2 linked regions of the Companilactobacillus allii genome follow. The protein of the gene in region 1 interacts with the protein of each later gene in a pairwise test. Links are inferred from orthologs where the notes say so. Each region holds a gene or a part of one and is shown on either strand. Other genes may lie near its edges.

Region 1 (15,685 bases):
AAAGTTTCTAATAAGTCACGTGAAATTAGTGTTGCGACGGACAAAATGCTCAAACAATTCAAATCTGGTAATTTTGATATCTGGGATATTTATTGTTTAGGTGTAAGTAATTTCGACCGAGTTAAAAGTTTGTGTCAACTATTTAGAATTGAATTTGATGACGATACATTAACTCAAAAAGTAGTAAATATTCCAATAGAATCTAGTCATGATCTGGCAATTACTGGTAATGATGTCATCAAAATATTAGGCATTAAACCGGGTCCAGAAATCGGAAAGTACATGTCCGATTTAGAGCATAAGGTCGTGGAAGGAAACGTTTACAACAATTTTGATAAATTGAGGGAATATTTGTTAAGCAAATGAGTTTGCTGTGGTATCATTGGTTTATAAAGTAATGAAGTATTCGAAAGGGTGGTAATATGACAAAACATGTTTTCAAAGAATTAAAATTCTACTTTAGAAATGATGATACTTGGACAGTGAACCACGGTGAGATGAGTGACGTATGGATTTCGCGTGTAACTACAAGTTATGGACGTATTGCTGGTGGACGTATGCAAGAGATTCACCCATGCAAGAGATTCAGAATTGAAATTTTACCCGAAGCCGACTACATTAAAGATACAGATGTTTCGACAGCTGCCATGGCAGACGGAATGTTTAACCGTGTAATTAAGTATCAAGATATTGAAAAATGTGATCTTGTTTTTGAAGATGATGAGGATAAGGAACCAATGCAGATCTTCTTCCCATTCAAGCAAAAGGATGCTGAAGGGTTAGATAATGTATATCAAACTTCAACAATCTCAAGCAAAACTGGTAATTTATACATTTCAATTGACAGAGATCATACTGTTTTTGATATCTACAATAAAGATTTATAGAAACATAAAGAATCGCTATCTTTTCTGGATAGCGGTTTTTTGTTGCCATTTGATATAATATATAACTATATGTGACAAATCTGAAATACGTGGTGAAATTATTTGAAAACATTAAATATCACAAATGCATACAAATCATTTGGTGAAAGAACACTTTTTAAAAACGTTACCTTTACTATTGGAGAAGGAGACCGTATTGGCCTTCTTGGACTTAATGGTGCTGGTAAAACAACTCTCTTAGATGGAATAATACATCCGGAAGATTTGAATTCTATTGGCTTAGAAAAGCCTAAGAACTATAAGATAACTTATTTAACACAGCAACCAGAATTAGATGAAAATTTATCAGTAATTGATTCTGTCTTTGCTGGTAGTGGGGAGAAGTTTCAATTAATTAGAAAATATGAACGTGCATTGGAGAATTTTAATAACAATTCTACAGATACTAATATTCAAAATGACTTTTTTAAACTTCAGGAGCAAATGAATGCAGCTGAAGCTTGGCAAATGGAGTCAGATGTTAAATCCATTCTTAATAAATTAGGGATCACTGAATTAAACAAAAAAGTTGCAGATTTATCCGGTGGTCAACAAAGACGTGTCGCCTTGGCACAAACTTTGATTTCTGATTCAGATTTATTAATTCTTGATGAACCTACTAACCATTTGGATTATGAAGCAATTGATTGGTTAGAAGGATATTTGAATAAGTACAAAGGTTCAGTATTATTTGTTACCCATGATCGTTACTTCTTGAATACTGTTGCAACTAGGATTTTTGAACTAGAAAATCGCAATGTTACTGAATACGACGGTAATTATGAGAAGTATCTATCACAGAAATCTGATAATGAAGAGATATATGCATCTGAACAACATCATAAGACACAGATGTACAAAAAAGAACTCGATTGGATGCGTGCTGGTGTTAAAGCTCGTGGAACTAAACAGCAAGCTCGTATCGATAGGTTCAAGGGTCTAAAAGAGGATCTTAATGATAAACCTGATGTTCAACAAGATATGTCTATTGATATTGCACAACAAAGATTAGGAAATGATGTTTTTGATATTAAAGATGCAAGTTTGCAATTTGATAACAAGAAAATTATTGATGATTTTAGTTATCTAATAACAAAGGGTGACAGAATAGGTGTTACCGGTGCTAATGGATCAGGTAAAACAACATTTTTAAATACGATAACTGGGAAAATCCCACTGGATTCAGGAAACATTAAAACTGGCCAAACAGTTAAAATAGGTTACTATACTCAATACACTGAAGATATGGATCCTGATAAGCGTGTAATTATGTATCTTGAAGGCATCGGCCAAAACGTCAGAAATACTGACGGTGAACGCATGTCAGCTTCACAACTATTGGATACTTTTAAATTTGATCATCAAATGCAAAGTGCCTTTATTCGTGAACTATCTGGTGGTGAGAAGAGACGTTTATATTTGTTATCAATTTTGATGAATCAACCTAACGTTTTATTGCTTGATGAGCCAACTAATAATTTGGATATTGAAACTTTGACGATTTTGGAGAATTACTTAGAGAGCTTTAGGGGTACAGTTTTGGCCGTATCGCATGATAGATATTTCTTGGATAAAATCGCTGACAAATTATTGATTTTTACAGGTAATGGTCAAATTAAAGAGAGTTATGATTCTTATTCTGGTTATCTTCAAAAGATGAATGAAAAACAACAAGCTAAACATCATGAAGAAAAAGAAAAGAAGCAAGCAGTAACTAAGTCTAAAAAGCCAGAAGAAAAGACAAAGTTGACGTATGCTGAAAAAATAGAGTTTGATAAATTGGAACCTAAAATCGAAAAATTAGATGATGAAATTTCTAAACTGAACGATCAATTGGCTGATGATGCAAATGGATATCAAGATTTAATGGATTTTCAACGTCAATTGGATGAAAAAAACGCTGAAGCTGATAAAATGATGGAGCGCTGGGAATATCTCGGATCGTTTGAATAATTTATTTTTAGGAGAAGAATATGGCAAATACTAATGAACAACAATATTTGGATTTATTGAATTATGTGTTAAATAATGGACATAAAAAAAGTGACCGTACTGGTACTGGTACAATAAGTACTTTTGGCTATCAAATGAGATTTGATTTGTCAAAATCATTTCCACTCCTTACTACAAAGAAAGTTCCCTTTGGTTTGATTAAGAGCGAGTTACTTTGGTTTTTACACGGAGATACCAATATTCGTTATTTGTTGGAACACAAAAACCATATTTGGGATGAATGGGCATTTAAAAAATATATCGAAAGTACTGATTATTCAGGACCAGATATGACAGATTTTGGAAGAAGAAGTCTGGTCGATGAAGAATTTGCTAAAGAGTATAAAATTCAAAAGTCAGCTTTTGACAAGAATATTCTTGAAAATGAAGATTTTGCTGACAAATATGGTGACCTTGGTTTAGTTTATGGTTCACAGTGGCGTCATTGGCAAAAACGAGATGGTGGTTTCATTGATCAAATAGAAAATGTTATTGAACAAATAAAAACTACTCCCGATTCCAGACGTATGATCGTAAGTGCATGGAATCCAGAGGATGTACCAACGATGGCACTTCCTCCTTGTCATACAATGTTCCAGTTTTATGTTAATGACGGTAAATTATCATGTCAGTTGTATCAAAGAAGTGGTGATCTGTTTTTAGGTGTACCATTCAACATTGCTAGTTATGCGCTATTAACTCACTTGGTCGCTAGAGAAACTGGATTAGAAGTTGGCGATTTTGTACATACTTTAGGGGACGCACATATTTATCTCAATCATATTGATCAAGTTAAGACTCAACTTTCAAGGGATGTACATGAAGGTCCACAATTAGAAATAAACTCTGATAAAAGTATGTTTGATCTTGATACGAAAGATATTAAAGTTACAGGATATGATCCAGAACCAGCAATTAAAGCGCCAGTGGCTGTTTAGGAGTTGATTAAATGAAGATTAGTTTTGTTTGGGCAGAAGATAAAAATCATATTATTGGAAAAGATGGCAAATTGCCATGGAGTCTTCCTAATGATATGTTGAGATTCAAAAATATCACGACGGGACATCCCATAGTAATGGGGCGTAAAACCTATGAAAGTTTTCCAAATGGACCACTTTTAAATAGGCTGAATATTGTCCTATCTAGAAATGAAAATTATAAGGTACCTAATTCAGTAGTACTCATAACTGATAAGTCACAATTAAGTGAATATGTAAAACCTGATGAAGAAGTCATGGTCATTGGTGGTAGTTCGATATTTGAAATTTTTAAAGATGATGTGGATCGATTATATTTAACTAGAATTGATCACGAATTCGGTGGGGATACAGTTATGCCAAGGATTGATTATGATAAATTTGTTTTGGTTGAAAAAAAAGAAGGTGTCATGGACGATAAAAATATCTATCCATACACCTTCAAAACTTATCAAAAGAAAATTAATTAACGTAAAAATATACTGAGAAATACATTAGTGCTGTGCCGATCATGACAAAAACATGAAAAATAACGTGGACGTATTTAAGATTCTTTAATAAGTAAATACATGCTCCAATTGTGAATGCAAGTCCACCAGCAACTAATAACCAAATACCAGTTGTTCCAATAGCTTCATAAAGTGGTTTCATGGCAACAATAATTGCCCAACCCATCAGTATGTATAAGAGTGTTTCAAAGAACTTAAATCGACCGACATTGAATATTTTCCAAAGTATTCCAAATATTGCTAGGACCCAGATGACTGATAAGATAATGATGCCAAATGCTGACCCTCTGAGTGCGATTAAACAAAATGGGGTATATGTACCAGCAATCATCAAAAAGATTGAACTGTGGTCAAATATTTGGAAAACGTGCTTAGCCTTGGTGAAATATAAACTATGAAATAACGTCGAGCTTAAGTACAGGAAAAATAAAGTGAAAGCATAAATGAAGTATGCTGTTATTTCTAAGGGATCACCGTTATTGAATCCCTTAATTAATAAAAAAACTGATCCAATAACTGCTAGGATAATACCAATTCCATGAGTTATGGCACTAAAGATTTCATTTTTAATAATATATCTACGTGTGAATGTTCTGACCTTTTTACTCAATTTCAAGACCAACTTTCTATTGTAACTGATTTCATTTTAACGTATAAGGTGAAACTAAACTAACTTTAATTTTTTAAAATATGAGATATTATGAACTCCTAATAATTTGTGTAGGAGTTCATTTTCACTTTCAATATTTACGATAAGTATAATATAATAGAAAAAGATGTTAAAAAATATGAATTAGTTTTTTTAATATGGTGGTATAAATCTGTTATAATTTAAACAATAATAGTGAAAAACCCTATGAAAGAGGGATAAAATTGAGTAAAGTAAAAATCCTTACCGATTCATCGGTACAGATAACTTCAGAGGAAATAAAAGAATATGGAATTGGCGTAGTTCCACTTACAATCAACATTGATGGTAAGACTTATACGGATGGCGTTGATATCACACGTGAAGAATTTGTTAAAGAAATGGATTCTTCAAATGAATTACCAAAAACTTCACAACCTTCGATTGGAACATTTATGAGTATAATCGATGAAGTTCCTAGTGATTATACCGATATTTTGTCACTAAATATGACTGAGTCGATCAGTGGAACTGTTAATGCTGCACGTCAAGTGGCTGAAATGACTGATCGTCATATGGAAGTGGTAGATACAGAGTTTACTGATCGTGCCTTAGCATTTCAGGTTATTCAAGCTGCTAAATTGGCAAAAGAAGGTAAATCAGTAGACGAAATCAAACAAGAGATTCAAAAGATACGTGATCATACTTATTTATATATGGGTGTAACCAGTATTGAGAATATCTTGCGTGGTGGACGTTTGAGCCGTTTTGCAGGAACTTTATCAACACTTTTGAATATTAATCTGGTTTTGACATTGAAGAACAATAGTCTTGATATTGCTAAACGTGGTCGTGGACGTAAGACTATTGAGAAGTATATGAATAATGTCATGGAAGAAGTAAAGAGTCTTGAGAATATAAAGGCCATTGGTATTTCATATGTTGATAAGATGGATTATGTTAATGAACTCAAGGAGAAATTGAGGGAAATAGTTCCTGATGTTCCTTTATTGATTAGAGTTACAAGTCCTGTTATTGCTACACATGCTGGATCAGGGGCTTTTGCAATAGAATTCTATACAGAGTAAACTTAGTAAAAGCTGATGAAAACATCAGCTTTTTTTTGAAAGATGGATTAATATATGAAGAAAAAAAGTACTTGGATTATTATTATTGTTGTTATTTTAGTAGCAATTGGTGGAGTATTAGGTTATTATTTTACTCAATCTAAAACTGAACCAACTACTAATAATAAAACGGAACAGGTAGTACAAAAGAAAAAGAAAAAAATTGTTGTCAAAAAGAAAAGTGAAATCAACATCGTTGCCATTGGGGACTCATTAACTCAAGGTGTTGGTGATTCTAAGTCCGTTGGTGGAGGATATGTAACTAGACTTAAAAGTAAAGTTACAAAGAAGTATAAGGTAAAAACTAATGCATATAATTACGGAGTTTCTGGTGATACTAGTAATCAAATTATGACTAGAATTCAAAATGATGATTCAATGCACAAGGATTTGCCAAAGGCTGATATTATTACGGTTACAGTTGGTGGAAATGACTTCATGCATCTTCTTAAACGTAAGGGACTGGACTTAACGGAATCAGATATAACAACAGAACAAGGCAAATTTGATGAGAGACTGAAGCAGTTATTATCAGATATAAGAAGCTACAATAGCGATGCACCTATTTATTTAATAGGGATTTATAATCCCTTTAGTATTTATTTATCCAATGTTAAATATGCTAAAACGGCATTTATTAATTGGAATAAAGCCTCTGCACAGATTGCTGAGGATCAAAAAGATACATACTTTATTAATATTAATAACTTGTATCAACCTAGTGATAAAATATTGAAAAAAAATGGTGATAATCCATACCTTTATACAGGTGATCACTTCCATCCAAATGGTAAAGGTTATGATATGATGACTGATCAAGTATTTAATAAGGTAAGTAAAACAACTAAGGAATGGCTGATTAAGTAAGATGAAGAGTAGAAATTATTGGAAATATGCATTTTTAGCACTAATAGTACTTTTAGTAGTTAGTTTTGGAATTTTAGGAACAAAGGTCTTAAGCTCTTCTAGTGAAACCTATCAAGTTTCATCTAAAATAGAATCTCAAAATGACAAAGTATTTACAGTTAATATGAATAAAAGTGAAGCCAATAAGATGGCTCAATATTATCTTAAAAATACATTAAACGACGGTAAAACTGAGTATCAAGTTAAATTGAAAAACGATGCCGAACTTACTGGAGCAATTGCGTTTTTAGGATCAAAAATCCACTTCACATTGGTTATGGCACCATATGCTAAGACTAATGGTGATGTGCTTTTAAAGGCAAAAGATATTAAAATTGGAGAGTTATCATTACCAATTAAGTTTGTCATGAATTATATTAATAACAGCTTTAAAATTCCTAATTGGGTCAGTGTTAATAGTAAGAATCAAACAATTCTTTTGAAGTTTACTAAATATACTACAAAAGAAGGATATGGTATCCGTGCTAAAAAGATTGATTTGAAGAATGATAAATTATCATTTGATATTATGAATAATAAGATTACAAGTAAGCAATAGACAGGGAGGAACAATGAGGCGAAGTTTTTATGAGTTTTTGATGACATTGAGAAATGTTAACAGTACCGAGCCGGAAGCTGAATTTGCAAATAATGCACACAGAGATCAATCATTTCCTAAGCAGGAGACTGACTATGAGAAGATCTCTAATTATTTGGAGTTGAATGCTGGTTATTTACCGAGTATGACAATTTTTGACGAAGCGTACCAAAAATATCAAGATACAGATAGAAAATAGGTGATATGTATGGCGTTACAATGGTATCCAGGACATATGAACAAGGCAAAAAATCAGGTTCAAGACAGGCTTAAAATGGTCGATATTGTGCTTGAAATAGTCGATGCTAGACTTCCTTTTAGTTCCAGAAATCCAATTTTGGAACAAATTATTGATCAAAAGAAACATATTATTATTTTGAATAAGGCTGATTTGGCAGACCCCAAGTTAACTAATGATTGGAAAGTTAACTTCGAACAAGAAGGTACACATTCTGTTGAGCTTGATGCTAAGCATAATAAGGGATTGGGTAAAATAAATAATTTGATCCATTCTGAATTAGCTGAAAAAGTGGCTAAATATGAAAGAAATGGTGTAAAGAATTATCGTATCAAAGCAATGTGTATAGGTATACCTAATGTTGGTAAGTCAACGATTCTAAATAGAATTGTTGGCAAGAACATTGCTATAACTGGTAATAGACCAGGTGTAACAAAGAATCAAAACTGGTTGAAGACTAAGTATGATATTGATTTATTAGATACACCAGGGATTCTTTGGCCTAAAATAGATGATCCTAAAGTAGGGATGAAACTTGCTCTTTCGGGTGCTATTAAGGATAAGATATATGCACCTGATGATGTTGCAATTTATGCCTTGAATTTTTTAGAGACACATTATTTGGAGAGATTACAAGATACATATGGTTTAGATAAAAGTGATTTATTCGATCACACAACACCAGAATTATTAATGCTTTTGACACAAAAATTTGGCTATAAAGATGACTATGATCGTGCTTCAAGACGAATCATTGAAGATATTCGTAAGTTAAAACTTGGTCGTGTTACATTTGATGTGCCAGGTGAATTTTATGAAGAGTAAAATGACGATTAAGGATGTCAAAGAATTGCTGAATCAAGAAATTGGTTCGGTTTCTAAAGATGACCTTGATTTGTTACAAGAAGATGAACGTAGTGGTGTTCATAATCTATTGGCACAATATTTTAGAAAAGTTGAGCAGCAACAAAAATTAATTGAAAAGTTCCATAAAAAAGAGTTCTTAGAACGTGATTATTGGAATCATAATCTATTTGTAGCAGGGGTCGACGAAGTTGGCCGGGGACCACTGGCTGGTCCTGTAGTAACTGCTGCAGTTATTTTACCTGCCAATAATACTTTGTATGAGGTTGATGATTCTAAAAAATTAACCGCTAAAAAACGTGACAGAGTTTATCGACAAATCTGTGAACAGGCGATAGATATTTCAATTGGTATAGGTAGTCCTCAATTGATTGATCAAGAGAATATTTATCATGCTACTGAGCTAGTGATGAAAGATGCAATCAATGGTCTTTACTTGGCACCTGATCATATTCTGGTTGATGCCATGACCATTCCCGTTAATATCGGACAAACTAAGCTTATTAAAGGTGATTCAAAGTCGCTTAGTATAGGAGCAGCTAGTATTGTGGCTAAAGTTTCAAGGGATAGATTGATGTCAGCTTACAACGAGCTGTATCCTGAATTTGGTTTTTTGAGAAATGATGGTTATGGGACTAGTGAACATTTGAAGGCACTGGATAAATATGGCAGAACTCCTATTCATCGAATGAGCTTTTCTCCTGTAAGAAAAACAAATAAGTTATATCAAACACCGTTTTCGTAATTTATTTATGAAAGTGGTGTTTTTATATATGAATAAATTAACTGAAATTTTAGTAAAATGTCGTTTAACTATGCAGATATCAAATCAGGAAATGTTAAAAATTGTCAAATTGTCACTAAATAGTGATAATCTTGAACAAGATACTTTTTATATGCTTCAAAGAAGTTGGAAATCAGAGAAATATAAAAAGTTTCTTCTATTGTTTAGGCTACAAAATGAGTCCGGAATTCAGGCAATAAATTACCTGGATGATGAGTACCCTGAGAATTTAAGGGAAATTTATAATCCACCAGCATTGCTATTTTACCAGGGTGACATTTCACTATTAAAAACTGATTGTACAGCTATAGTTGGTGCCAGAGAAGCGACTGAATATAGTTATCGTTGCATTAATGGACTTGTACCTAGAATTATAGACCGTTATACTATTGTAAGCGGTTTGGCAAAGGGTGTTGATGGTTGGGCACATCAAGTAACCTTGAATAATCATGGTAAAACTATTGCTGTGATTGGTAATTGTTTGAGTGATTATTACCCTACTAAGAATAAAAAACTTCAAGATGAAATCTTTGAGTTTGGACTTGTTATTAGTGAATATCCGCCAGGATGTAATATTCAAAGGTGGCATTTCCCGCAACGAAACCGTATAATCGCAGGTATCAGTCAGCGAGTAATTGTAACCGAAGCAAAAGAGCGAAGTGGTTCACTTATTACGGCTGAATTGGCAATGCAAGAAAACAGAGATGTTTATGCAATACCAGGTAAGATAGATGAGAGTACGTCAAAAGGATGTAATAAGTTAATTGAAGAGGGTGCAATACCACTAATCAACTTTAGTGATTTTTAATTTTTTCTCTGATTGATAATTTAATGTATCGTTTTGATTGACAAATTCAAAAACAATAAATATTATATTGAACAGTTTCCTAAATGATTCATTTCAGAAAGGAGCACTTTGCGTGCCAGCGAAACAAAAGAATTTGGTGATTGTTGAATCACCTTCAAAAGCAAAAACAATTGAAAAATATTTGGGACGTAATTATCACGTTGTAGCAAGTTTGGGACATGTTAGAGATCTACCTAAGAGTCAAATGGGTGTCGATATCGAACATGACTACGAACCTAAGTACATTTCTATTCGTGGTAAAGGTCCTGTTATAAAAGATTTGAAAAAAGAGGCTAAAAAAGCCAAAAGAGTTTATCTTGCAGCCGATCCGGATCGTGAAGGAGAGGCCATCGCTTGGCATGTTTCCCATTTATTGGGACTTGATGTCAACGGTGATAATCGTGTTGTATTTAATGAGATTACTAAAGATACTGTTAAACAGGCATTTAAGAAACCTCGTAGTATCGATATGAACTTAGTCGATGCACAACAAGCTCGTCGTGTTCTTGATAGATTAGTAGGATATTCTATTTCACCTATTCTTTGGGCAAAAGTTAAAAAGGGATTAAGTGCTGGACGTGTTCAGTCAATCGCTTTGAAACTTGTTATTGAACGTGAAAAATCAATAAAGAAATTTATTCCTGAAGAATATTGGACTATTGAGTCAACATTCAAACATGGTAAAGATAAGTTTAATGCTAACTTTTATGGTATTGATCATAAAAAAACTGAATTAAAAGATAATGCTCAAGTTCAAGAAGTTCTTGGAAAAATCAATAAGAGTGATGATTTTGACATTGAAAAGGTAACGAAAAAAGAACGTAATAGATTCCCCGCTGCCCCATTTACGACTAGTTCACTTCAACAAGAGGCTAACCGTAAATTGAATTATAAGACTAGAAAAACAATGATGATTGCTCAACAACTTTATGAAGGAATCAATCTTGGAAGAAAAGAAGGCACAGTAGGTTTAATTACTTATATGCGTACTGATTCCAAGCGTATTTCAAAGGTTGCACAAACTGAAGCATCAGAATTTATTCATAAAGAATTTGGTGAACCTTTTGCTGCAGTTAAGATGCGTAAGGATAAAAATCAAGAAGGTGCACAAGACGCCCATGAGGCTATTCGACCATCTTCAGTATTACGTACTCCTAAGTCATTGAAAGATATTTTGACACGTGATCAATATCGTTTGTATGACTTGATTTGGTCACGCTTTGTGGCTAGTCAAATGACACCTGCTGTTTATGACACTATGACTGTTGATTTAACACAAAATGGTGTTATGTTCAGAGCCAACGGTTCAAAAATCAAGTTTGAGGGATACCGCAAAGTTTATCAAAGTACTTCAGAATCTAATAAGAAGGATAATATTCTTCCTGAACTTGCTGAAGGTGATAAAGCTAAGCTTCAAACAAACGATCCAGCACAACATTTTACACAACCACCTGCAAGATTTACTGAAGCTTCACTTGTTAAGGCCTTGGAAGAAAATGGTGTTGGCCGTCCTTCAACATATGCTCCAACAATTGATACTATTCAGAGACGTTACTATGTAAAATTGAATGGAAAAAGTTTTGAACCGACTGAATTAGGTGAAATTGTTGATAATTTAATTCAAGATTACTTCCCAGATATTGTTAATATTGATTTCACAGCTCATCTAGAAGATGAACTTGATGAAATTGAAGAGGGTAAGGAAGATTGGGTAAAGGTTGTTGACCACTATTACAAACCTTTTGCTAAAGAATTAGAATCAGCCGAGAGCAAAATTGAAAAAGTTCAAATTAAAGATGAGCCAGCCGGTATGGATTGTGACATCTGTGGTGCACCTATGGTTATCAAGATGGGTCGCTATGGTAAATTCTATGCTTGTTCACGATTCCCAGACTGTCGTAATACAAAACCAATTGTTAAAGAGATTGGTGTAGTTTGTCCTAAGTGTAAAGAGGGACAAGTCATTGAAAGAAAATCAAAGAAAAACCGTATTTTCTATGGTTGTTCTAGATATCCTGATTGTGACTTCGTTTCATGGGATAAACCAATTGGACGTGATTGCCCTAAAGATGGCCATTATCTAGTTGAAAAGAAAGTTAAGGGTGGTCGTCAAGTTCTATGTCCAAATGGCGATTATGAAGAACAGGTTCAAAAATAAATGATCGAACAAGATTTAATTGACAAGTTTATTGATTATTTGATGATCAACCATCATTATTCTGAAGATACTAAAAGTTCATATTTGGAAGATATCAATAATTTTGTAAAATTTCTTGATGATAATGGTGGATTCAAGGGATTTACAAAAATAAATCGACTCGATGTGGAGACATACTTAACGTATTTAGATGAAAAGAATTATGCTGATGAAACGGTGGCTAGAAGGGTTTCAGCGTTGAGATCCTTTTATAATTTTCTGTTACGTAATAAGTTCATGAAAACTAATCCGTTTGATCTTATTCAGCTTAGACATAAAGGACGTAAATTACCGCGCTTTTTTTATGAAAAAGAAATGAAACAACTTTTCGAAGCTGTAAAAGGTGATGACGCCCTTTCTGAAAGAAATTCTGCGCTATTAGAGTTACTATATGCTACTGGGATGCGTGTTAGCGAATGTTCCAATCTTGAATTAGAACAATTAGATTTTACTAACGGTATCGTTTTGGTACATGGTAAAGGTGATAAAGATCGTTATGTGCCGTTTGGTAGTTTTGCTCAAAGGGCATTAAATCGTTATATCGATGACGGCAGAAAAAAATTGATGGCCGCTAATAATATGGACCATCAATTTGTTTTCGTTAATAATCGAGGTAAAGGTATCACGAGTCGTGGAGTTGAATATATACTTGATCAAATTATAAAGAAAACCAGTTTGACGACTGACATTCACCCACATATGATTAGACATACATTTGCTACCCATATGTTGGATAATGGTGCAGATCTGCGTACAGTCCAAGAACTTCTGGGACACTCAAGTCTTTCAACTACACAAATCTACACACATGTAACAATGGAACATCTACAAAAAGATTATAAAAAATATTTTCCAAGATAAAGGAAGGTAATTAAATGACAACAATTGTCGCAGTTAAACACAATGGTCATACAGCTATCGCTGGTGATGGACAAGTTACACTAAGTGAAAAATTCATTATGAAGGGTTCAGCCCACAAAGTTAGACGTATTTTCGATGACCAAGTAGTTATCGGATTTGCTGGTGGTGTTGCAGATGCAATAACTCTACAAGACTGGTTAGAAAAGAAGTTAAAAGCATATTCTGGTAATTTAAAACGTGCTGCTGTTGAGTTGGCTCAAGACTGGAGAAAAGATCCAACACTTCAAAAGCTTGAAGCTATGCTTATCGCCATGGATAAAGACAACTTACTCTTGATTTCAGGTAGTGGGGAAGTTATCGAACCAGATGAAGATGTTGTTTCTATTGGTTCAGGTGGTAATTTTGCTCAAGCCGCTGCTATTGCAATGCAACGTCATGCCAAAGATATGGATGCCGAGCAAATGGCAGTAGAAGCAATTAAGATTGCTTCAGGTATCGATATTTACACTAATGATAATATTATTTCAGACAAATTTTAAATTGGAGAGTAATAAATGGACAACATTTTAACACCTAAAGAAATAGTCGCTCAATTAGATAATTATATTATTGGACAAACTGATGCTAAAAAGGCCGTTGCGGTTGCTTTATATAATCGTTATCGCCGTATGCAAGTACCTAAGAACTTACAACAAGAAATCACGCCTAAAAATCTATTAATGATCGGACCTACTGGTGTTGGTAAAACGGAGATTGCGAGACGTTTGGCCAAAATTGTTAAGGCACCTTTTGTTAAAGTTGAAGCAACTAAGTTTACCGAAGTAGGATACGTGGGACGTGATGTTGAATCAATGGTACGTGATTTAGTCGATGTAGCTGTTGCTATGGAAGAAAAAGAAAAAATCGATGAAATTAGACCAGAGGTACGACGTGATGTTGATAAGAAATTAGTTAAATTATTAGTTCCTGGCATTAAAAAGGAACGTAAAGAAAATAATAATAACAACATGGACTTTATGTCTATGCTAAATAATCTACAAAATTCATCAAACTTACAAGATGCTTTGAATCCTCAAAGTGGGGATGAAGACCCTGATAGTAATGCTGAGGTCACCGATTCAGTTCGTGATCAACGTCTGAGTGTTAAAGAACAATTGGATAAGGGATTACTTGAGGATCGTGAAGTTACTATTAAAGTTGAGGAATCACGTAAAGTAAACCCTATGAATGACCAAATGGCCCAAATGGGTATGGATATGTCTAGTATGATGGATTCACTAGTCCCTAAGAAGTCTATTACTAGGACTTTACCAGTAAATGATGCACGTGAACTCTTGATTCAACAAGAATCTGGTAAGCGTGTGGACCATGATGAAATCTATCAATCAGCAATTGAACGTACTCAAGATAATGGTATTATCTTTATCGATGAGTTTGATAAAATTGCGGCTGGAAATAAAAAAACATCTGGTGAGGTATCTCGTGAAGGAGTTCAACGTGATATTTTACCTATCGTTGAAGGTTCACAGATCAATACTAAGTATGGTGTAGTTAATACTGACCATATCTTATTCATTGCATCAGGTGCATTTGCTGAAAACAAGCCAAGTGATTTGATTGCTGAATTACAAGGCCGTTTCCCTATTCGTGTTGAATTGAATGATTTAACGCAAGATGATTTCATTGAGATCTTAACTAGACCTGACAATGCTTTGACAAAACAATACGTTGCATTAACCAGAGCAGATGGGATTCGTTTAACTTTTACTAAAGAATCCGTTGAAGAGATTGCAAAAATCGCTTACAACCTTAATAATACTAATCAGAACATAGGTGCCAGAAGATTGGCAACTGTTCTGGAAAAGATATTAGCAGATATTCTTTATGAAGGTCCAGATATGCAAATGGGTGATATTACTGTCACTCGTGAGTATGTAAAAGAGCAAGTTGGAAAAATTGCTGATGATCAAGATCTTTCGCGTTATATTCTTTAGGGGGAAAAATAATGACAATGTACGAGCTTAAGAACGATTATTTAACCGTTCAAGTTAATTCTAAAGGTGCTGAATTAAGTAGCATCAAAAATGGTGAAGATGTGGAATTCATCTGGCAAGCAGACTCAAATTTTTGGGGTAGACATGCACCAATTCTTTTCCCAATCGTTGGTCGTTTAAAAGATGATCACTACTTTGTTGATGGCAAAGAATACAAAATGACACAACATGGTTTTG
Region 2 (15,561 bases), 640 kb from region 1 along the record:
ATACCACCACCGGGAACGATAGTGATTCTACCATCTGCATAATCAATGTACTTTTTCAGATTATCTAGTGTTTCAGAGATAGGGATACTTAGTGGTCCACCGTGAGTGAGGATACGATCAACACCTTTATCAACTAACCAATCCATGGCAGATAACTTTTTGTCATCAGGAATATCATCAAAGGCCATGTGGAAAACTATTTGCATCCCTGAACTTGCAGCAATCAATTGTTCAACAGCTTCTTCATCGATTTCACCAGTCTTAGTCAATGCACCGAAACAAACAGCATCAACTCCGAGTTTTTGAGCTTGAAATAGGTCTGCTTCCATCATTTTTATTTCAATATCGTTATAAACAAAGTTTCCACCACGTGGTCGTATCATTTCAACTAATGGGATATGCTTTTCTTGAAGGTACTTTGTAGCTTCTTGTAAGACACCAGTACTTGGACTAGTACCACCAACGGCTAGATTGTCATTAAGCTCGATCCTATTGGCACCGGCTAAGACAGCTTGAGGAATAGTTGTAAAATTTTCTACACAAATTTCTTTAAAGATAAGAATCACTTCTCTCGAATTATTTAATCCCTTTCATTGTACACAATAGAGCACAAAAAAAGAACGTCTTGAGACGTTCTAATTAATTAATTACGCAATCATACCTTTGACGAATCCAAAGTATATAATTACAAGAATTGCTAAAATAATTCTATACCAACCAAATGCCTTGAAGTCATTGCTTCTAATATAGTTCAATAAGAACTTGATTGAAGCATATGCAACAACGAATGATACGAATGTACCGACTAATAAAATAGTCAATTCATCGGCGGTAAATGTGTTACCACTTGCAAAGTACTTAACGATTTTCAATAAACTAGCACCAAACATTGTGGGAATGGCCAAGAAAAATGAAAATTCTGTGGCAACAAATCTAGAAGTACCAATGGAGATACCACCTAAGATGGTTGCACCAGAACGTGAAGTACCAGGAACTAGTGACAATACTTGGAATAGTCCGATTTTAAAAGCTGTTCCATATGATAAATTATCCAAGTCAGTAACTTGTGGTTGTTTATCCTTAAAGTAATTCTCAACGATAATGAATAAAATACCATAAATTAGTAATGTGGCTGCGATAACTTGCCAACTAGTTAAGTTCTTATCCATCCAGTCATTCAATGGAAGTCCAATTACGACTGATGGGATAATTGCTACTAGGACCTTGAACCAAATGTCCCAAGTCAAACGTTTCTGATGACCGTTTTTCTTAGGTGAGAATGGATTCAATTTGTGAAAATAAATCAAGATAACTGCCAGTATCGCTCCAAATTGAATAACAACCATAAACATGTGAATGAAGGCCGATGATTCATTTAGTTTGACGAATTCGTCAGCTAGATACAAATGTCCAGTTGAACTGATAGGTAGGAACTCAGTAAAACCTTCAATTATACCAAGAATGATAGTCTTTATAATTTCGATGAACATTATTATTTTCTCCTATAATTTTGGGACTAAATAAAGTGTACACATACACACTCAGGAATGGAAATATTTTCTTCTAGAAGATTTAGTGCACCTTTGTTTGAACTACGTGTGAAAATGCTTACATTATCAGAATCTTGGTTGGCAACGACTAAGTATTTTCCTGAAGGATCAAGTTCGAAGTCTCTTGGTCCATTACCCATAGTCTTAACTGTGTTAAGTTTCTTTAGACGATCTCCATCTGGAGAAACTGATAATGTAGCGATAGTGTCAGCTCCACGTGTTGATACATAAAGGAAGTTACCATCTTTAGAAATACGTATTGCAGCGGTAGTGTTTTTTTGTTCATCTTTTGCAACTTCGATTTCGTCAACCAAAGTCAAGTTTGAGTCGGTTGCATTGTACTCCATTACAAGAACTTTTGAAGATAATTCACAGGCAATATAGACATATGGTTTAGTTGGATTAAATACCAAATGTCTAGGAGCGTAACCTGATGGGGCGATGAATTCGTTGAGTTGTTTTGGATTCTTTGGGTCATCAATATTGTAGATATATATACGATCGGCACCATAATCACAAATGATCAATTTACCATCTGGTGTAAGAGCTGAGTAGTGGGGCTTGGATTGATCTTGTTCTGGACGTGGGCCAGAGCCTTCAAAGTGAATTTCTGAATAGTGTTCGATTTTACCATCTTTTGTTAAATGATCGATCTTAACTTTGCTTAGATGGAAGTAGGCACTAAAAATCAAACTACGACTTTCATCAAATTTTACGTAAGAAGGTGAAGTTTCTTCAGAGAAATCTTCATCGAGTAATTTTGCTTTATCACCACTGATATCGTAAGTGACAATGCCACCTTTACCGTCTTTTTTGGCAAGGGAGATTAGTTTCAAATCATTTGTTACATCAATATAAGTTGGACCAGTTAGTTCAACTAATGTCTTAGGAGCTGATAGTTTACCAGTATCTGAATCCAATTCAGCTTGATAAACTCCTTTTCCAGTTTTGCTTGTATAACCACTAAAGAGAACTTTTTCTAACATTACAATTTCCTCCAAACAATGTATAGTGTACATTATAATATTACTGTACCATTATTGATACACACAAGGAGCACGTATAATATGAAAGAATCACCAAAAAAAGAAGAAACTTGGTTTTATAAGTGGTTTTTAAACAATCAAGTTACAATTGTCTTATTAAATATTTTTGTTATTTTTCTAGTTATTTTCTTGTTTTCAAAAATAAGTTTCGTTTTTACACCGATAAATCGAATTCTAGGAATAGTGATGCCACCGGTCATCTTAGCATTAGTATTGTATTATTTGATTAATCCACTGATAGATGTACTAGAGAATAAGTTTAATATCAAGCGGGTCATTTCCATAATGTTTGTATTCATAATTATTTTTGCATTATTGGTGTGGGGAATAATGTCGCTGATTCCCTTTATCCAGAATCAAATTGATTCTCTGATACAAAATTGGCCACAGTATTGGGATTCTTTAAACAAGAGTCTACAAAGTATGTTCAAAGATCCTAAGTTACATGTATTCCGTGATAACTTAGCAAGTTCAAATGCAAAAATAACAAAGAATTTTGAGTCAGCTGTTAACAAGATCCTTCCTCAAACCTTTAGTGGTATCAGTTCTGCTGTAAGTACGGTAACCAATGTTGTTATTATAATATTGACTGCACCATTTATTTTGTTCTTTATGCTTAAAGATAAAAATAAGTTCAAAGATTCAGTCGTAGCATTTGTTCCAACCAAGTTAAGGAAATCAACTGGTGAAATGTTAACTGAAATGGGCCAATCCCTTAGCTCTTACATTACAGGACAACTAACAGTGGCATTTTGGGTAGCGGTCATGTTCTTTGTTGGCTATTTAATAATCGGGCAGCGTTATGCATTAGTTCTTGGTATCAGTGCTGGTATATTGAACTTGATCCCATACGTTGGTTCCACTTTAGCATTGATTCCATCATTAATTATTGGTGCATTTATCTCACCATCGATGCTGATCAAAGTAATCATAGTCTTTGCAGTTGAGCAGACAATTGAAACACGTGTTATTTCGCCTATTATTGTTGGTAACAAGATGCAGATGCACCCAGTTACAACTATCCTGGTATTATTAGTTTCAGCAGGGATGTTTGGATTGTTTGGGATGATTGCCGGAATTCCGGTATTTGCCATTCTAAAGATCATTTGTACTAGAATATTCAGATGGGTCAAACGTAATTCACATTGGTACGAGGACGAAACAGATCCAAATAGTGACGAGCCTCAAAAAGATATAAATGAATCTAAAAAAATTCACGAATAATTCAAATACATATTGTACTTGCATAAATTAACAGGTATAATATCTATAAACTTTGTGGTTACTTGTTTTTCTCAGGATTAATTTTGACAAAAGCAAGTAAATGTAAAAGCTTAACTAACGCATGTCCTTGCTGTGGCGATCACCGAGGGTATGCGTTTTTTTGTTGAAAAAGTTAAAAAGAAGGGAATATTTAAAAATGACTAATCATATAGCTTTGTATCAACCACTTATGCCAGCTAATACAGGTAATATTGCCCGTACTTGTGCTGGAACAAATACCAAGTTGCATCTAATACGACCACTAGGTTTCAGTACTGATGATGCCCATATGAAGCGAGCTGGGTTGGATTATTGGGATAAGGTGGATATTACTTATCACGATAGTTTAGAGGATTTTGTTCAATCAGTTCCAGATGATAATTATTTGTACTTAATTACTAAGTTCTCCAATAAGGTATATAGTGATGCAGATTTCACTGATACTTCAAAAGACCATTATTTCCTATTTGGTAAAGAAACAACTGGATTACCAGAAGATTATATGCGTGATAATCCCGAAAAATGTTTGAGAATTCCTATGAGCGATAATATTAGAGCATTGAACCTTTCTAATAGTTGTGCTTTAGTAATCTATGAAGCGGTTCGTCAACAGAACTTTGCTGGATTAGAGACAAAACATCACTATGAGCATGACAAACTAGATTAATAAAGGGGATAATTATAATGAAGACAAACAAAGGTGAAGTAACCGTACAATCCTTTCATTACGATGTTGAATCACCCGCAGCTGACGTTAAGTCAGATCTGCAGATCTCAATTGAACATCCAGATTTGTTGGATGCAAAGGGCAATCCTTTAAGTGAAGACGAAGGTAAAATATTCCAAATAGTAATTCCTTTTGAAGTTCATCCAGAAAATGCACCTTTCAAAGTTTCTGGTCTTATTGGTCAAGTTGTCCAATTAGTTGGATTCCAAGGAAAACCAGAAGATCTCGAGCCCAAGCAAGTTGAACAAATTTCACGTCCGGTTGTTGAGTATATTGAAACATTGACATATCAAGTGACAGTTGTTGCACTTAACCGTGGAGTTTCATTGAATTTTACAGCACATAATAATGTTGAACCAAATGATACAACAAAGGATAAAAAGTGAGACAGCCGAAAGGCTGTTTTTTTGTTTTGTGAAATATTCTCCAGAAGTTTGTACTACTTAGATTCTAAATGTATAATTTTAAAATAGTGATAGGATTATGTGAGGTTTATATGGTAAAAAGAAAGGCGAAATCTACGCCTACTAAAAGAACTAGAAAAGCCACTCCAAAAAATAAGAGTGACAGCAGATTATTTAGATCTATTTTTGGCCTATTGCTGATTGTATTATCAGTCTTGGGTTTATTTAAATTTGGTATCATTGGTAACTTTTTTGACAATATTTATCGAATCTTTGTTGGGGATAGTTATCCAATAATGTTAATTGTCAGTATATTCGTGGGTGCCTTTTTAATCGCTACGGGAAGATTACCCGTTATGACGCCTAAGCGAAACTTTGGATTTTTATTCACATATTTGGGAACGTTAGTAATATTACATATTTTGATGTTCAATAAGATTCAACTTTACCACAACTATAATTTGGTCACGTGGAATACTTTATCAGCTGATATGGCTGATTTCACAGTTAATAAGTCTGTTGGTGGAGGGATGATTGGATCTTATTTATACAGCCTATTTATGCCGCTATTCTCGATTTGGGGAACGTATTTCATTACATTCCTAATGATTGCAGTTGGAATATTGATGTTATTCAATGTAACGATGAAACAAGTTGCGATTGTTACAACCAGTATCTTGGTTCATATCAAGCAAGGTATGATCAAAGTAAGAGACGATTTATCTGGTCATTATAATAATTATGTTGATTCAAGAGAAAACGAGAAATCAAAGAAGCCAGAGAAGGTACAACCAGAGTCCAAGGTGGACCGTGACAATAGTCGATTTAAAGATATCAATAGTTTTGCCAAAGACGATACAGAGCCAAGTAAGTCTGATGATTCAGATTTTCAAATCGATATGCCGACCCAATCGTCAACTGATGAAGTGGTTGAGTCAGCACCTACCAAAACGGCTCAGGTCATATCTAAGCCTTATGGCATTGATAATACTGATAAAAAAGATTTACCAACTCCAGTTAGCTCCAGAAATATTGATGATGACGATTATAAGTTGCCTTCATCAGACTTGTTGGAGCAACCAAAGCGCGTTGACCAAAGTGGTGAGGTCAAGCTTATTGATGAGAATAAAGATAAATTGAAACAGACATTCAAGAGCTTTGGTGTCAATGTGGATGTTAAAAAAGCCAGCCTTGGACCAACTATTACAAAATATGAAGTTCAGCCAGCAGTTGGTGTAAAGGTAAGTAAAATCGTTAATTTAGCTGATGACTTGGCATTGGCACTAGCCGCTAAGGATATTAGAATCGAAGCGCCTATTCCTGGTAAGTCGTTTGTTGGTATTGAAGTTCCAAATAAAACGATCTCGACAGTTTCATTTAAAGATATTACTGAGAATCAAAAAGATAAAACGCATCCATTGATAGTTCCACTAGGGAAGGATGTTTCTGGTAATATTATTGAGATCAATATAACAAAGATGCCGCATTTATTGATTGCGGGTTCTACTGGTAGTGGTAAGTCTGTTGCTATCAATACCATAATTACCGGTATTTTGATGAAGGCCAAGCCTAGTGAGGTCAAGCTGATCTTGATTGATCCTAAGATGGTTGAGTTGAATGTTTATAACGGAGTGCCTCACTTGTTGATCCCAGTAGTAACGGATGCAAGAAGGGCTGCAGGTGCCTTACAAAAGGCGGTTACCGAGATGGAACGTCGTTACAAGTTGTTTGCGGAAACTAACCATAGGAATATTGGTGAGTATAACGAAGACGTTGACAAATTCAATGAGACCGCTGAAGCAGATAACAAAATGGAAAGATTGCCATTTATTGTAGTCATTGTTGATGAATTATCAGATTTGATGATGGTAGCAGGACATGAAGTAGAAGCAGCCATCGTTCGTTTGGCCCAAATGGCTCGTGCCGCAGGATTACATATTATCATCGCTACACAGCGTCCATCAGTTGATGTTATTACTGGATTGATCAAAGCCAATATTCCATCTAGAATGGCCTTTGCTGTCTCTAGTGGTGTTGACTCTAGAACTATACTTGATTCAGTTGGAGCTGAGAAGTTGTTGGGTCGTGGTGATATGTTATTTCAACCAATCGGTAAGAGTAAGCCAGTAAGGCTTCAGGGAGCTTATATTTCTGAACATGAGGTTGAAAACGTCGTGAAATTTGTTAGTGAACAACAACAAGCTGAATACGACGAAGATATGATACCAACTGATATAGATGAAAATAATTCTAAGAGTGATAAGCCCAACGATGAATATTGGGACGATGCAGTATCTATGATAGTTCAGCAACAATCTGCCAGTGTATCGATGTTGCAACGTAGGTTCCAAATCGGTTACAATCGAGCAGCTAGAATGGTAGACGAAATGGAAGAAAAAGGGATTGTTGGACCTTCTGAGGGTAGTAAACCTCGTAAAGTATTATTAACACAGGAACAATTAGATTCAATTAAGAAAAAACAGGTGGAAAATTGAGAAAATCAATCGCAAATAATGTGGCTTTGAATATTAAGCCAATAAAAAAGTTTCGTACAATCAAAATTCAAATTGATTTTTTAAGACCATTATCAAGAGAAGAGACTACGAAAAGACGTTTATTAGCCAATGTTTTGTCCAATTCTACGAAGCATTATCCAACCTTTAAAGCGTTGAATGATCGTGAAATGGAACTGTACGGTTCTGAAATAAACGTGTACACACGTAATTTATTAAACTTTAATGACTTGGCTTTTAGTATTGAATTCGCTGATCCTAAGTTTTTATTACACGATCCCAATCAATTAAGTGAAAATCTTAATCTTTTAGGTGAGATAGTCTTTCAACCTAATCTTAAAAACGATTCGGAGTTTGATGATATAGCATTTGACACTGAGAAAAGAAACTTGATGTCAAACCTAGCTTCAATAGATGACAATCAAGATTTGGTCAGTATATTGGGACTTACCAACTTGCTTTACCAAGATAACCCTAATCGTCAAGTTCCAATCTTTGGTGATATTTTACAATTGAAGGCATTGAACAACGCTGATTTATATGATCATTATAAAGATGTATTAAAAAATGACGCGGTCGTTGTTAATGTTGTTGGTGACGTTGATGAAGAGGAGTTCACTAAGACTTTCATGGATAGTGAGTTTGTTTCTAAATTGAAGAGTGACCGTCAAAATCTATCTATTGAGTTTGACCATTTTGACAAGTTGGTTAATACTCCTGCCTCAAAAGAAGACCACAAACATTTGAATCAAAGTCGTTTGGCAATTGCATATTTAACTAAAAAAATCGATGTTAAAAATAGTCGACTAGCACCGCAAGCAATGAACTTGATACTTGGTGGGGATGATCAATCACAATTATTCCAGCAGGTGAGAGAGAAGAATAGTTTGGCTTATTCAGTTTCTAGTTCATATCAGCCAATCAGTCACTTGGTTACGATTCAAGCTGGTTTGGATGCTAAAAAACTTGGTCAGGCAACCGACTTAATTAATAAACAGATTGATTTTATAAAAAATGATAAATTTACAGATGATCAAATTGTCCACGCCCAAAAGGTCATGGATACTAGAAGAGAGATCTCATCAGATTCGATTCAGCACTATATCATGCGTAGTATTTGGGAAACAGTATATTCTAAGTCGTTACTAACTGATGAACAATTTAAGATTGAACTTGATAAAATGGATCGTAAACATATTGTGGCAGTTGCTCATGACATGAGTGAAATTGCACAGTACAGACTAATTGGGGATTAATGATTGGAGAACGTATGGCCGAAAGACTTAAGAAATATTCTAAGAAATTGAAGAATGGTTATGAAATAGAAGTGGTTCCACTTCCTAGTTACAATCAGGTGTATGGTCTTGCAATGACGGACTTTGGATCAGTTGATACTCGAAATGGTGATCTACCTGCAGGTATTGCTCACTTTATTGAACACAAGTTATTTGCCAAACCGGGATATGATGTCTCCGAAAAGTTTGCAGAATACGGTGCTAACTCTAATGCATATACTAGTTATACAAAAACAGCCTATTTGTTTCAGACTCTAGATAACCCCTATGACAATCTAAAGGTGTTGTTGGATTTGATTCAAAATCCACATTTTACTGAGGAAAACGTGGCTTCTGAACGTGGCATAATTGATCAAGAAATCCAAATGTATCTAGATATGCCAGAATGGGTATTAGAACAAAGAATTTTGGGACAGTTATACCCAAATGATCCAATATCTCAGGATATTGCAGGAACTAGTGAGTCACTTCAACAGATTAATAAGGACAATTTATTGGCAACTTATCAACAGAATTATCGTCCTAATAATATGGACTTAGTTCTTGTTGGGGATGTTGATTTCAAAAAAATTGAAGATATTGTTGAGAATTCTGATTTTCATGGTAGTCCTGATATTCTTCCATCAATAAAACAAGATTTTGAACCAATTGGTGCCGGTGGTCAGGAAAAAATGGAAATAACTCAAGGTAGATCAGCATATGGAATTAGGATAGACGCTGATGTATCAAAGCCTGAGTTAGTTAAGTTGCAGTTTGAATTAAATATGATTATGGAGACTTTGATAGGTGAAGCTTCTGATAATTATGAAAAAATGAGCAATTTAAATATAATTGATGACAGTTTTTCTTATAATGTTGTTGCAGAAAACAACTATTGTTTTATGATTGTAAGTGGGTCAACTAATTATCCTGAAAAATTTCAGGAATACTTACAGAAACATTTGTCATTTGATGAATTAAAAAAAGTCTTAGATACAAAGAGATTTGAAAGAATCAAGCGTGATGCAATTGGATCATATTTGTTTGCTCAAAACTCACCAGACGCTATTGCCAATCAAATGGCTGAATTATACTTTTATGATGTTGATTATTTGGAATTGATCAAATTGATCGACTCGATTAGTTATGACGATGTTTTGCAAGTAGCAGAGCAATTTATCAAGGATGATAATTGTACCTACTACAATATTTTGCCGAAATAGGAAGTATTTTATGTATGCATTAGTGATGGGAAGCTCTGGTGATATTGGTGCTAGTACGGCAAGAGTTCTTGCTGCAAAGGGCTGGTCATTATATCTTCACTATAATAAGAACCAAAAGCGTATTGCTAGTTTGCAAAGTGAATTGGCGACTAAATATCCACATCAGGACTTTTTGCCAGTTCATTTTGATATGAGTCTTGATAAAGTTGATACTTTGACTAAGCAGATATACGGATTAGATGCGATTATATTTGCGCAGGGTAATACCTATTACAAGTTATTAGTTGATATTGAAGAAAAAGAAATCGACGCTTTGTGGAATATCCACATTAAGATGCCAATTTTGATTTTGAAGGCACTACAGGATAAATTGGCACGAACGCATCACGGTAGGATAGTTTTCATTGGTTCCATCTATGGTAAAGTTGGATCTGCAATGGAAGTTGTTTATAGCACTGTTAAAGGAGCCATGACCTCGTTTGCTGACGCATATGCTAAAGAGGTCGCATCTTTGGGCATCTCAGTTAATGTTGTTGCTCCAGGTGCTGTTAATACTAAGATGAACGCGGAGTTTTCTAGTGCGGATTTAGAAAGTATCAAAGAAGAGATACCTGCCGATAGATTGGCAACACCAGATGAAATAGCTGATTTAGTTAGTTATTTTGTTAATGTAAAGTCAAACTACTTAACAGGACAAACGATTTATTTTGCTGGCGGTTGGTTGTTATAACGTCGTTGGTTGTTCAGTAATAATATATGTTATACTTAGAAAAATTAGTTAATCGGTGGTAAATAATGGACGAAATTGGCCAAAAATTAAGAAATGCACGTATAAAAAAAGGATACACAATTGATGACTTACAACAAGTCACAAAGATTCAGAAAAGATATTTGATAGCGATTGAAGAAGGACAATTCGATCATTTGCCCGGTGATTTTTATGTGCGCGCTTTTATCAAACAATATTCGGATGCTGTTGATATTTCTAGTGATGATTTGCTAGAAGAATACAAGGCTGAAATTCCTGATTCTCAACCAAAGGAACCAGTTCAAAGTGAAGAAAAGAAGAATACTAGATCTATTAAAGAAGAATCTAGCTCATTCTTTTCAAACTTAGGTAATTATATTCCACAAATTATTGTGGGAATTATAGTTATTGTGATTATTGGTGTTATCGCCTTTGGGATGATGCATAAGAGTTCTAGCTCTTCTAATGTAACTATTCCAAAGGATAGTACTGAAGAAACTGCAAAGAAGTCATCTAGTGATACAAAATCTACAAAGAAAGCTACTTCAACAAAGAAGAAGTCAGCTGCAAAGAAGAAATCAACTAGCTTAACAGTTAAAGAGTCAAGTACAACAGGAACATATACAGTCACAAACTTGCCAACTGATGGTGCTGATGTGACAGTTTCTGCTGACGGTGGACAAGCCTGGATTCAATTTGGTGAGGGTTCTGACACAACTTGGCAACAAGCTTTAAGCTCTGGTGAGAAGAAGACAACTAAGATCACTAGTGACGTTACATCATTCTCAATTCAAACGGGTAATATTACTAATACCAAAGTAAGTATTGGTGGTAAATCTGTTGACTTGAGTAGTGTTAGTTCTGGTAGTTCAATTGTGCAAACTTTGACATTTAATGTTGAAAATGATTAAAAATAAAGAGGCTTAAACACTTTGTCCTAGCCTGAAATATATGAGGCTAGGACAAAGTCCGGCCTCATTTTATTTTGCTAAAAAACGGAGGAAATTAAAAATGGTTTGGAATTTACCAAATAAACTTACTATGTTACGTATCATCTTGATCCCTATATTCATAATTCTATTGGCGTTTAGCTGGGGAGGATTAGGTGATATCTATGTTGCCAATGACTTGATACCAGTTAACCATGTACTCGCAACGGCGGTATTTATTATTGCCTCGTTAACAGATTTGGCTGATGGCAAAATTGCTCGTGCCAATCATCTTGTTACTAATTTTGGTAAATTTGCTGATACTTTAGCAGATAAGATGCTTGTTATGACTGCCTTTATCTTTCTTGTAGAATTAAAAATGGCACCAGCTTGGGTAGTTGCAATTATCGTGTGTCGTGAATTAGCAGTTACAGGTCTTAGAATGATTGTTCTAGAAGAAGGCGGCAAAGTAATGGCTGCTCAAATGCCGGGTAAGATCAAGACAACGACTCAAATGTTGGCAATTATATTTTTACTTATGCACAATATCTTCTTCTCAGCTATTAATTTCCCAATAGGTCAAATATTGTTGTATATTTGTTTATTCTTCACTATATATTCAGGTGCTGATTATTTTATTCAATCAAGAGACATATTTAAAAAATAAAACGTAATTTAGAAGTGAGAACAATGAAAAAAGAAAAAGCTTTTGCTCAATATCGTGAAATGATTGAAGCTGCCGACTTTGAATCAGGTATTCCAGAAGAATTCAAATCAATACCTAAGGATACAGTGGAACAGCTTAAGAAACTTAATATGACTATTTCTGCCGCTGAAAGTTTAACTGCAGGATTATTTCAATCCTCAATTGCAGATATACCGGGTGCCTCGCAAGTTATGGAGGGTGGATTTGTAACATATTCTGATGAAGCCAAGGCCAATTTGCTTCACATTAGTTCAGATATTATCAAGAAATATACAGTAGTTAGTCCTACAGTTGCTCAAGTTATGTCTGAGTCGACTGCTAAGATAAATAGTGCTGATATTGGTGTTGGTCTGACTGGAGTTGCTGGACCTGATCCACTTGAAGGAAGCCCAGTGGGTACAGTCTTTATCGGTGTTTATGATAGAAAGATTGATTCATGCATAGTTAGAGAATTTCACTTTGAAGGTTCAAGACGTGCCGTTCGTTTAAAGTCAGTTATTATAGCTTTTGTTCTCGTACAAAAACTCATTCAGGAGTAATTATCTTTAAACAAACATTTGTTCGCTTTTTTCTTGCTTTTTTGAATGATAACTAATAAGATACTAATGATGAATGCATTAGGAGGAAACTAATTTGGCTAAAGAAGAGAAAAAAAGAATAGAAGATGAAGACGCACGTAAACAAGCACTAGACAAGGCTTTGAAATCAATTGAAAAAGACTTTGGTAAGGGTGCTATTATGCGCATGGGTGATGATGTTGACACTCGAATATCTACAATTTCATCTGGTTCTTTAGCATTAGACAATGCTCTTGGCGTGGGTGGATTTCCACGTGGTAGAATTGTTGAAATTTATGGACCTGAAAGTTCTGGTAAGACTACTGTAGCGTTACACGCTGTTGCAGCAGTTCAAAAAGAGGGCGGAACAGCAGCATATATTGATGCTGAAAATGCCATGGATCCAGCATATGCAACTGCTCTAGGCGTTGATATTGATAATTTACTACTTTCTCAACCTGACACAGGTGAACAAGGATTGGAAATTGCCGATGCCTTGGTTTCTAGTGGTGCGGTTGATATTGTTGTTGTCGATTCAGTTGCAGCTCTAGTACCACGTGCTGAAATTGAAGGTGACATGGGGGATGCCCATGTTGGTTTACAAGCACGTTTGATGTCACAAGCATTGCGTAAGTTATCAGGAACAATAAATAAAACTAAGACAATCGCTTTGTTTATTAACCAAATTCGTGAAAAAGTTGGTATCATGTTTGGTAATCCTGAAACAACACCCGGTGGTCGTGCATTGAAGTTTTATGCGACTGTACGTCTTGAAGTACGCCGTTCTGAGCAGATTAAAGATGGATCAGATGTAATTGGTAACAAGGTTAAAATCAAGGTCGTTAAGAACAAGGTTGCGCCACCATTTAAAGTTGCACTTGTTGATATCATGTATGGACATGGTATTTCACAGACTGGTGAATTGGTTGATATGGCCGTTGAAAAGGATATTGTTAATAAAGCCGGATCTTGGTACTCATATAAAGATGAGCGAATCGGTCAAGGTCGTGAGAATGCCAAGGCATTCTTGGCTGAGAATCCAGAAAAGATGGCTGAAATACGTAAACGAGTTCGAGACGCTTATGGTATGGATGGTAAACCTGCAGAAGACGAAGAGGATTCTAAGGACAAAAAAGATCCAAAAGATAAAAAAGATTCTAATAAATCAAGTGATAAATCAAAAGATGAAAAGACTACCAAGACAGCTGATACAGTGTTGAACTTGGGAGCTTCTGAAGAAAAAGAGACCAAATAGGTCTCTTTTTTACTTTTTGGTTGGTTGACAGGTGATATTTATTCTATAATATAAACGTTGTATGTAAAAATTCTGTAATAATTGCTTTTACAAACAAATACTTAAAGAAACGATTTGGAGGTGATGGCATGTATCATGCTATCGTAACCTTCTCTTTCGCACTAATAACATTAATTGTGGGTATCTTCTTCGGATATGCATTCTGTAAGGATGCCTACGAAAAAAAACTTTCACAAGCTAAACAAACTGCTGAGGATATTGTTGTCGATGCTAAAAAGTCTGCAAAGTCTCTGAAAAAAGAGACTTTACTTGAAGCAAAAGACGAAATTCATAAGTATCGTGAAGGACAAGAAAACGAGTTGAAAGAACGTCGTCAAGATGTTCAGAAACAAGAAAATCGTGCTCTTGAACGTCAAGATATTCTTGATAGAAAAGACCAATCGCTTGAAAAGCGTGAGGAAAATATCGAGAAGAATGAAAACAATATTACAGCTAGGAAACGTAAACTTGATGATAAGGACAAACAATTGACCGCAACTCTTGAAGAACAAAAGGCGGAATTAACTAGAGTAAGTAATCTTACTAAAGAACAAGGTAGAAAGATTATTCTAGGTGATTTAAATAAAGAGTTGACACATGAACGAGCTACGATGATTAATGATAGTAATGAGCAAGCAAGACAATATTCTGATAAGGAAGCAAAAGCCCTTATCGTTGCTGCTATTCAACGTAGTGCGGCAGATACAGTTTCTGAATCTACCGTTACAACGGTCTCATTACCTAATGAAGACATGAAGGGACGTATTATTGGTCGTGAAGGTAGAAATATCAGAACGATTGAGTCTCTAACAGGAATTGATTTGATTATTGATGATACTCCTGAAGCAGTTGCTCTAAGTGGATATGATCCAATTAGAAGAGAAATTGCTCGTATGGCTTTAGAGAAATTAATTGAGGATGGCCGTATCCATCCAGCTAGAATTGAGGAAATGGTCGATAAAGCTAGAAAAGAAATGGATGATCACATTAGAGAGGTTGGAGAACAGACTATTTATAGTTTGGGAATCAGCTCAATAAATCCTGATCTTATCAAGATTATCGGTCGTATGCAGTATCGTACAAGTTATGGTCAAAATGTTTTGAGTCATTCAATTGAGGTTGCTAAATTATCCGCCATAATGGCAGCCGAGTTGGGTGAAGATGTTATGCTGGCAAAACGAGCAGGGTTATTACACGATATAGGTAAAGCTATTGATCGTGAGGTTGACGGTTCACACGTAGAAATAGGTGTTGATATCGCAACTAAATATAAAGAACCAGAAGTAGTTGTTAATACAATTGCTTCGCATCATGGGGATGTAGAACC

Evidence for each region.
Region 2: the proteins of dprA (region 1) and recA interact in binary tests that used the Bacillus subtilis proteins (3 or more experiments, as listed by UniProt). The link is inferred for Companilactobacillus allii from one-to-one orthologs.

The regions. Positions count from the first base shown.
Region 1 is NZ_CP019323.1:2,053,235-2,068,919, reverse strand. Bases 8,451-11,447 are described here. They hold dprA (DNA-processing protein DprA), read left to right. Parts: upstream 8,451-9,538; coding sequence 9,539-10,357; downstream 10,358-11,447. Other genes in these bases: topA (type I DNA topoisomerase), read left to right, coding at 10,470-11,447; BTM29_RS10210 (ribonuclease HII), read left to right, coding at 8,728-9,510; ylqF (ribosome biogenesis GTPase YlqF), read left to right, coding at 8,451-8,726. Also shown: BTM29_RS10265 (CCA tRNA nucleotidyltransferase), read left to right, coding at 1-366; BTM29_RS10260 (hypothetical protein), read left to right, coding at 423-887; BTM29_RS10255 (ABC-F family ATP-binding cassette domain-containing protein), read left to right, coding at 990-2,879; BTM29_RS10250 (thymidylate synthase), read left to right, coding at 2,900-3,856; BTM29_RS10245 (dihydrofolate reductase), read left to right, coding at 3,868-4,365; PAQR family membrane homeostasis protein TrhA, read right to left, coding at 4,358-5,026; BTM29_RS10235 (DegV family protein), read left to right, coding at 5,278-6,120; BTM29_RS10230 (GDSL-type esterase/lipase family protein), read left to right, coding at 6,175-7,026; BTM29_RS10225 (YpmS family protein), read left to right, coding at 7,028-7,624; BTM29_RS10220 (YozE family protein), read left to right, coding at 7,638-7,862; more of ylqF, read left to right, coding at 7,872-8,450; more of topA, read left to right, coding at 11,448-12,554; tyrosine recombinase XerC, read left to right, coding at 12,555-13,454; hslV (HslVU peptidase proteolytic subunit), read left to right, coding at 13,469-13,993; ATP-dependent protease ATPase subunit HslU, read left to right, coding at 14,009-15,448; BTM29_RS10180 (aldose 1-epimerase family protein), read left to right, coding at 15,460-15,685. UniProt on the Bacillus subtilis protein: Protein that helps load RecA onto ssDNA during transformation. Binds cooperatively to circular ssDNA, is able to bridge different segments of DNA. Favors the loading of RecA onto SsbA- or SsbB-coated ssDNA and formation of RecA-DNA filaments.
Region 2 is NZ_CP019323.1:1,404,768-1,420,328, forward strand. What follows is about bases 12,245-15,117. They hold recA (recombinase RecA), read left to right. Parts: upstream 12,245-13,040; coding sequence 13,041-14,195; downstream 14,196-15,117. Other genes in these bases: pgsA (CDP-diacylglycerol--glycerol-3-phosphate 3-phosphatidyltransferase), read left to right, coding at 12,245-12,344; BTM29_RS06880 (CinA family protein), read left to right, coding at 12,368-12,922; rny (ribonuclease Y), read left to right, coding at 14,324-15,117. In the rest of the region: BTM29_RS06820 (copper homeostasis protein CutC), read right to left, coding at 1-557; BTM29_RS06825 (undecaprenyl-diphosphate phosphatase), read right to left, coding at 648-1,490; BTM29_RS06830 (lactonase family protein), read right to left, coding at 1,517-2,536; BTM29_RS06835 (AI-2E family transporter), read left to right, coding at 2,618-3,820; tRNA (uridine(34)/cytosine(34)/5-carboxymethylaminomethyluridine(34)-2'-O)-methyltransferase TrmL, read left to right, coding at 4,017-4,526; BTM29_RS06845 (DUF1149 family protein), read left to right, coding at 4,544-4,972; BTM29_RS06850 (DNA translocase FtsK), read left to right, coding at 5,083-7,485; EF-P 5-aminopentanol modification-associated protein YfmF, read left to right, coding at 7,482-8,759; EF-P 5-aminopentanol modification-associated protein YfmH, read left to right, coding at 8,774-10,000; ymfI (elongation factor P 5-aminopentanone reductase), read left to right, coding at 10,011-10,730; BTM29_RS06870 (helix-turn-helix domain-containing protein), read left to right, coding at 10,796-11,659; more of pgsA, read left to right, coding at 11,760-12,244; more of rny, read left to right, coding at 15,118-15,561. UniProt on the Bacillus subtilis protein: Multifunctional protein involved in homologous recombination, DNA repair and competence.